Regions from separate parts of the Micromonospora sp. WMMD980 genome, predicted to be linked through region 2. Evidence: riboswitches for the same ligand, from Rfam matches in the RefSeq annotation. Region 2 holds a riboswitch; the other holds the start of a gene.
The links. Region 2 has a riboswitch for thiamine pyrophosphate ahead of O7618_RS01475 (ECF transporter S component). Riboswitches for the same ligand answer to the same signal wherever they lie in the genome.
Positions count from the first base shown of each region.

Region 1 (3,689 bases), 6.1 Mb from region 2:
GACGGCACCCGGGCGGTGGTGGACGCCGCGCTCGACGTCGGGATCAACTTCTTCGACACCGCCGACATCTACGGCGAACCCCAGGGCGGCTCCGAGGAACTGCTCGGCCAGGCGCTCAAGGGCCGCCGGGACGACGTCGTGGTCGCCACGAAGTTCGGCATGGACATGCACGGGGCGAACGGGCCGGACCACGGCGCGCGGGGCGCCCGCCGCTACATCGCCCGCGCGGTCGAGGCGTCGCTGCGCCGGCTCGGCACCGACCACATCGACCTCTACCAGATGCACGAGCCCGACCCGGGCACGCCGATCGACGAGACGCTCGCCGCGCTGGACGACCTGGTGACCGCCGGCAAGGTGCACTACCTCGGCAACTCCAACTTCGCCGGTTGGCAGATCGCCGACGCCGACTGGACCGCGTCGTCGCAGGGCCGCACCCGGTTCGTCTCCGCGCAGAACCACTACTCGCTGCTGGAGCGGGGCGTGGAGGACGAGGTGATCCCCGCCTGCGAGCGGTTCGGCCTCGGCATGCTGCCGTTCTTCCCGCTCGCCAACGGACTGCTCACCGGCAAGTACAAGCGCGGTCAGCAGCCCCCGGAGGGCAGCCGGCTCGCCGGCGGCGGCCGGTACGCCGAGCGGCTGGCCGCGGCGCGCTGGGACACCATCGAGGCGATCGAGACGTACGCGGCCGAGCGCGGGGTGAGCCTGCTCCAGGTGGCCATCGGTGGACTGGCCGCCCGACCCGCGGTGACCTCGGTGATCGCCGGCGCCACCACGCCCGAGCAGGTGCGCGCCAACGCCGAGGCGGGCACCTGGCAGCCCACCGACGACGACCAGGACGCCCTGGACGCCCTCCTCTGACGCCCCGCCCCGCCCCGCCGCGCCGCGCTGCGCCGCGCAACTCGGTGAGTGGAACGGCATGGACGTCTCCGGGCAGGTTTGACGTCCACGACGCTCCACTCGTGGGCGTAGCTCTCCGGGGCGGATCCTGGCCATGCCACGAGACAACTCGGTATTGAGCGCGGCATGTGTGATGTGCCTCGGCGTGCTCGGACCCAGCACCGTCACAACCTGCGCGACGCGGCTCCCTGCCTCGGGCGGCCCCAGGTCAGCGGGACCGGATGGTGCGGCGTTCCGCGAGGGCTTGGCGGACCAGGGCGACCGTGGCCTCGGGGCGGCGCAGCACGTCGTCGGCGGTGAAGCGGAGCACGATCCAGCCGGCGGCACGGAGCGCGTTCAGGCGAGCCACGTCCCGCCGGAACTGAGCGCGTTCCCGATGGTGGTCGCCGTCGTACTCGACCGCGATGCGCAGCGCCGGCCAGGCCAGGTCGACCCGGGCCACGAAACGCCCACCGTGGCGCACCTCGTGCTGCGCGACGAGCGCGCCGAGGCCGGCGTCGAGGAGGAGCAGCCGCAGGCGGGTCTCCATCGGGGACTCGCTCAGCGGCTCGGCCAGCGTCAACACCTCGCGCAGCAGTGACGAGCCCGGCCAGCCCGGGCGTGCCGCGGCGTAGTCACGGAGGGCGGGCAGCTTCATCACCCGGCGACGCAGCAGCGCGTTCACGGCGACCAGCGCCTCCACGCGAGGACCCTGCCGGCCGAGGTCGAATGCGGTGCGCAGCGTGGTGGTGACCGGTAGCCCGGCGAACCGGGTGTGATCCTCATCGGGCAACGGTGACCGCACGATCGACAGCCGGGGATGTGGGCGCAGCCGGGCGGTCGTCGGCAGGAGCACGGTCACCGGATGGTTCCGGGTGATCAGGTCGACACCGAACAGCCAGGCGGCGCTTCGGCCGGCCACGACCGCGCCTGCCGGCAGCCGCAACGCGACCGCCTCGCACCACATCCGGTGGTCGTCGGCGCGGTGGGCATCCCGGTGCACGTACACGTCCGGCAGCAGGCGCACCCACGTCGGGCCGCGCAGCATCCGCCGCGTGATGCGTCCCTCGGCAACCGCCCGGCTGGCTCGGAACGGCCACGCGGACAGGTCGCGCGGAACGCGGGCTCGGGTCGACATCCGGGCAGTGTGTCCTGGCCCGACTGACACCCGCTGGCCTGACTCGTCACGTGGTGTGGTCCTGGGAAAAACGTCACCCGGTCTTCCGTCCGGCCGGGGACCGTCGTACGGTAGGCCGCAAGTGACCCACGGGAGCCCGGTGCGGACCGGGCTGAGAGGGGGGCTGACAGCCCCCGACCGTCGAACCTGATCCGGATAATGCCGGCGCAGGGAGGAGCGTTGCCGTGCCGTCCCTGGGACGACTGCATCTCATCACCGACACCCGGCCGGGGCGGGATCCGCTCGGCGTGCTGGGTGCCGCCCTGCCGGTGGCGGGCGCCGAACTCGTCGTGCAGGTGCGGGTGGCGGACGACGCCACCGACCGGGAGGCGTACGAGCTGGCCCGGCGGGTGGTCGAGGCGTGCCGGCCGTACGGGGCGCGGTGCCTCGTCAACGACCGGCTGCACGTGGCGCTCGCGGTGGGCGCGGCGGGTGGCCACGTCGGGGCCGACGACCTGCCGGTGGCCGCCGCCCGGCACGTGCTCGGCGTCGACGCGGTGTTGGGCGCGACCGCCCGGGAGCCGGACACGGCCCGGGCCGCGGTGGCCGCCGGGGCCAGCTACCTGGGCGTGGGCCCGTGCCACGCCACCACGACGAAGCCGGGCCTGCCCGCGCCGATCGGCCCGGACGGGGTACGCGCCGTCGCGGCGGCGGTGACCGTGCCGGTGATCGCCATCGGCGGCGTGACCGCCGCGTCGGTGCCGGCGTTGCGGGCGGCCGGGGCGTACGGGGTGGCAGTGGTCGGCGCGCTCAGCTCGGCGGCCGACCCCGCGCAGGCCACCGCCGAGCTGCTCGGGGCGCTGACGTGTTAAGCGGGGCCCCCTCCTCTACCGAAAGCGTTAACCGGGGGCCCCTCCTTACCGAGGTGGGGGTGGTGGGGGCGGGGCCGGTGGGGTTGGCGATCGCGTGGCGGTGCGCGCAGCGCGGGCTGCGGGTGGTGGTCCACGACGACCGCCCTGGTTCGGGCGCGTCGCGCGTCGCCGCCGGCATGCTCGCCCCGGTCGCCGAGGCGTACTTCGGGGAGCGCGAGCTGACCGCGCTGCTCGTCGAGTCGGCGGCCCGCTGGCCCGGCTTCGCCGCCGAACTCGTCGCGGCGAGCGGCGTCGACCTGGGCCACCGCACCGAGGGCACGCTCGTGGTCGGGCTCACCGCCGACGACCTGGCCGAGGCGGGGCGGCTGTGGGCGTACCAGCAGGGGTTGGGGTTGCCGATCACGCCGCTGCGCCCGTCGGCGCTGCGCGACCGCGAGCCGGCGCTCGCCACCCGGGTGCGCGGCGGCGCGGTCGCGCCCGGCGACCACCAGGTCGACCCGCGCCGGCTGGTCGCCGCGCTGCGCGTCGCGGCCGAGCGGGCCGGTGTGGTGTTCCGGCCGGCACGGGTCGGCGCGCTGTCCGAGGTGGACGCCCGGGTCACCGTGGTCGCGGCCGGCTGCGGCGCGGCTGCGCTGACCGGGCTGCCGGTGCGGCCGGTGAAGGGGCAGGTGCTCCGGCTCCGCGCGCCCGGTGGCGGCCCGCCGGGCTTCCGGCACGTGATCCGGGGGTACGCCGACGGCGAGCCGGTCTACCTGGTGCCCCGGGACAGCGGCGAGGTGGTGGTCGGCGCGACCGTCGAGGAACGGGTGGACACCGAGGTCACC
Region 1 is NZ_JARUBE010000003.1:6,271,339-6,275,027, forward strand. It holds gene O7618_RS29760 (aldo/keto reductase) at 1-858, shown strand, start outside; gene O7618_RS29765 (DUF559 domain-containing protein) at 1,106-2,014, opposite strand; TPP riboswitch at 2,133-2,244, shown strand; gene thiE (thiamine phosphate synthase) at 2,239-2,865, shown strand; gene thiO (glycine oxidase ThiO) at 2,859-3,689, shown strand, end outside.
Region 1: linked by a shared signal. The riboswitch ahead of thiE (thiamine phosphate synthase) and the one ahead of O7618_RS01475 (ECF transporter S component) in region 2 are both predicted to bind thiamine pyrophosphate.

Region 2 (3,689 bases):
CGTTGTGCTCGTCGCCGCCGGTGATGTTGGCGGACAGGTAGACCGGTGGCCGCTCCCCCGCCGCGAGCAGCCGGGCCACCGCCTCGACGGTGATCTGCTGGGCCAGCAACGCGGCGGTGATCGAGGAGACCGCGCCGACCGCGCCGCCGCCCGGTAGCGGCAGCGTGGCGTCGCCGTACGGGGCGCCGTTGTCCAGCACCACGTCGGCGAAGTCGGCGAGCTTACGGCCGGACGGGTGCCGCGAGGTCATCCGCGCCGAGTGCCGCGCCGAGGTGATCGCCACCAGACCGTGTCCGCGCTCCTTGACGACGGAGGCGAACTCCACCATCGCGCCGTTCACCCCCGAGTTGGAGGCGAGCACGAACACGTCCGGCGGGCGGATCGGGGCCAGCTCGTAGAGGCGGTGCGCCACGGCCGGCTCGCGTTCCAGCTTCGGGCCGAGCACGTCGGCCGGCTCGCCGCCGACCAGGACCAGGTCGCGCAGCGCGATCCGGTTGGTGGGCACCAGCCCGCCGGCCCGGCCGGCGATCTCCATGGCGAGCGCCTCGGAGTGCCCGGTGCCGAACGCGTGCACCACCCCGTCGGCGCGGACCGCCGCGGCGATCAGGTCGGCCGCCGCGGCCACGTTCTCCCGCTGCTCGGCGGCCACCCGCCGCATCGTCGACGTCACCGTCTCCAGGTACGCCTCGGCGCTCACCGTCATGCCTCCGCCGTCCCCGACGTCCGGGCGAGGATCGCCTCGGCCAGCGGGCCGGGCGCCTCGTCGGGGATCCAGTGGCTGACGCCGGGCAGCACCACGAAGCGGTAGTCGGCGGTGACGTGCGCCGCGCACGCCTCGGCGGCGGTCCGGCCGATCGCCACGTCCCGGTCGCTCCAGACGTACGTGGTCGGCGCCGCCACCGGCCCGACCGCCTTCATGTCCGACCCGCTCATCGCCCGGTACCAGTTGAGCGCGGCGGTGAGCGCGCCCGGCTCCCGCATCGGCTCGGCGTAGCGGTCGACGGTGGCCGCGTCGCCGACGCCGCGCAGCAGCCGGCGCAGCGCCGCCCCGCGCAGCGCCAGCAGCACCGTCTCGGCCTTGCCCGGCATCCGGAACAGCGCCATGTAGGCGGACTTCGCCTTCTGCCGCGGGTCGGTGGCGAGCGCGTGCCCCATCGCGGCCGGGTGCGGCACCGACACCGCGGTCAGCGACCGCACCCGCTGCGGGTGCGCCGCCGCCAGGCCCCAGGCCACGATCGCGCCCCAGTCGTGGCCGACCAGGTGGGCGGTGGTCACCCCGAGCGCGTCCAGCACGGCCGCCGCGTCGGCCACCAGCTCCGGGATCCGGTACGCCTCGACCGCGTACGGCCGGGCGCCGGGCGAGTAGCCGCGCTGGTCGAGCGCGTACGTGCGCAGCCCGGCGGCGTGCAGCGCGGGTGTCACCGCGTCCCACTCGCCGGCGTGCTGCGGGAAACCGTGCAGCAGCAGGACGGGTGCGCCGTCCTCCGGGCCGCCGGTGCGTACGTCGAACGTCAGACCCCGCGCCTCGATCCGCATGATCGCCACCGTAGCCGACAGTCGCCCTGCTGGGCCCGGGGCCGTCGTCGGTGCTAGCGTCTGCGACGAGACAACTTCACATCCGACAGGGGAGCGCACAGCGCTGAGAGTGCGGGCCGGTGCCCGCAGACCCTCGAACCTGATCTGGGTAATGCCAGCGCAGGGAGTTCGGTCGACCTCCAGCCGCGCCGCAGTCCGGGCGTCTTCCGGGTGCGGCGTGCGTCTTCTCCTGGTTCCGCACCACGAACTGGGAGTCCGTCATGAACCACACCGACAGCAACCGCTGGCGTACCGTCGACATCGTCGTCGCCTCGGTGATCGCCGTCGCCTTCGGCGTCGTCTTCTGGGCCTGGGGCCTGCTCTGGAGCGCCACCGACGCGGCGTTCGCGTTCTTCCCGCCAGCGCAGGCGGTGCTCTACGGCGTCTGGCTGATCCCGGCGGTGCTCGCCGGCCTGATCATCCGCAAGCCGGGTGCCGCGCTCTACTGCGAGACGGTGGCCGCGATCGTCTCCGCGCTGCTGGGCAGCCAGTGGGCGGGCATCGTGATCCTCCAGGGCCTGATGCAGGGCATCGGCGCCGAGTTGGCGTTCGCCGCGTTCCGCTACCGCTCGTTCAAGCTGCCGGTGGCGGTGCTGGCCGGCGCACTGACCGGCCTCGGCGCGGCGATCTTCGACTTCGTCTACTGGAACGAGGCCTACGAGCTGACCTCCTACCGCATCCCGTACGCGCTGATCACCATCGTCAGCGCCACGATCGTCGCCGGCTTCGGCGCGTGGGTGCTGACCCGGGCCCTGGCCAACACCGGCGTCCTGGACCGCTTCCCCGCCGGCCGCGACCGGGCCCTGGTCTGACCGGGATCCCACTGTCGATCATGAAGTTGACGGTGAGTTCGGCGCGTTGTGGTGCCGTCAACTTCATGATCGACGAGGTAGAGAGGGTGGGGCCGTGAGCGCCGTGGTTCTCCGGGGGTTCGGGTGGCGGCACGGGGGGCGCCGGGCCTGGGCGGTGCGCGGGGTGGACCTGCGCGTCGAGAGCGGGGAGCGGGTGCTCCTGCTCGGGGCGTCGGGGGCGGGCAAGAGCACGCTGCTGGCGGCGCTGGCCGGGCTGCTGCCCGACGACTCCGGCGAGCAGGAGGGCACCGTCGAGATCGACGGGCTCGACCCGCGCAAGGCCCGCGAACGCGTCGGCGTGCTCTTCCAGGACCCGGAGACCCAGCTCGTGATGGCCCGCTCCGGCGACGACGTCGCGTTCGGGCTGGAGAACCGGGGCGTGCCGGCCGAGGAGATCTGGCCCCGGGTGGACGAGGCGCTGCGCCGGGTCGGCTTCCCCTACCACCGGGACCGCCCGACCGCCGCGCTCAGCGGCGGCGAGCAGCAGCGGCTGGCCCTCGCCGGGGCGCTCGCGCTGCGGCCGGGGCTGCTGCTGCTCGACGAACCCACCGCCAACCTCGACCCGGCCGGCGCCACGCTGATCCGCCGGGCGGTCACCGACGCGCTCGACCCGGACACCACGCTGATCCTGGTCGAGCACCGGGTCGCCGAGGCGCTGCCGCTCGTCGACCGGGTGGTGGTGCTGGAACCCGGCGGCGGGGTGCGCGCCGACGGCCCACCCGAGGCGGTCTTCGCCGCGCACGGCGAGGCACTGGCCGCCGCCGGGGTCTGGGTGCCCGGACGCACCGTGCCGCCCCGACACGCCACCGCGCCGGCCGGCGACGTGCTGCTCACCGCCGACCGGCTCGGCCTGCCACCCCGGCTGGCCCCCACCGAACTTCGGGTACGCGCCGGCGAGGCGCTCGCCGTGCTCGGCCCGAACGGCGCCGGCAAGTCCACCCTGGCACTGCTCCTCGGCGGCCTGACGCGCCCCGGCGCCGGCACGGTCACCGCCTCTGCCGGCCTGGCCGGCCGGGACGCGCGCACTCCCCCGCACCGGTGGCGGGCGCCCGCGCTGGCCGGGCGGATCGGCTCGGTCTTCCAGGACCCGGAGCACCAGTTCGTCACCGCCACGGTCCGCGACGAGCTGGCGCTCGGGCCGCGCCGCACCGGCCGGTCCGAGGCGGAAGTCACCGCCACCGTGGACGCGCTGCTGGAGCGGCTGCGGCTGGACCGGCTCGCCGGCGCCAACCCGTACACCCTCTCCGGTGGCGAAGCGCGGCG
Region 2 is NZ_JARUBE010000003.1:204,583-208,271, reverse strand. It holds gene O7618_RS01485 (SIS domain-containing protein) at 1-703, opposite strand, end outside; gene O7618_RS01480 (alpha/beta hydrolase) at 700-1,536, opposite strand; TPP riboswitch at 1,614-1,720, shown strand; gene O7618_RS01475 (ECF transporter S component) at 1,797-2,387, shown strand; gene O7618_RS01470 (ABC transporter ATP-binding protein) at 2,482-3,689, shown strand, end outside.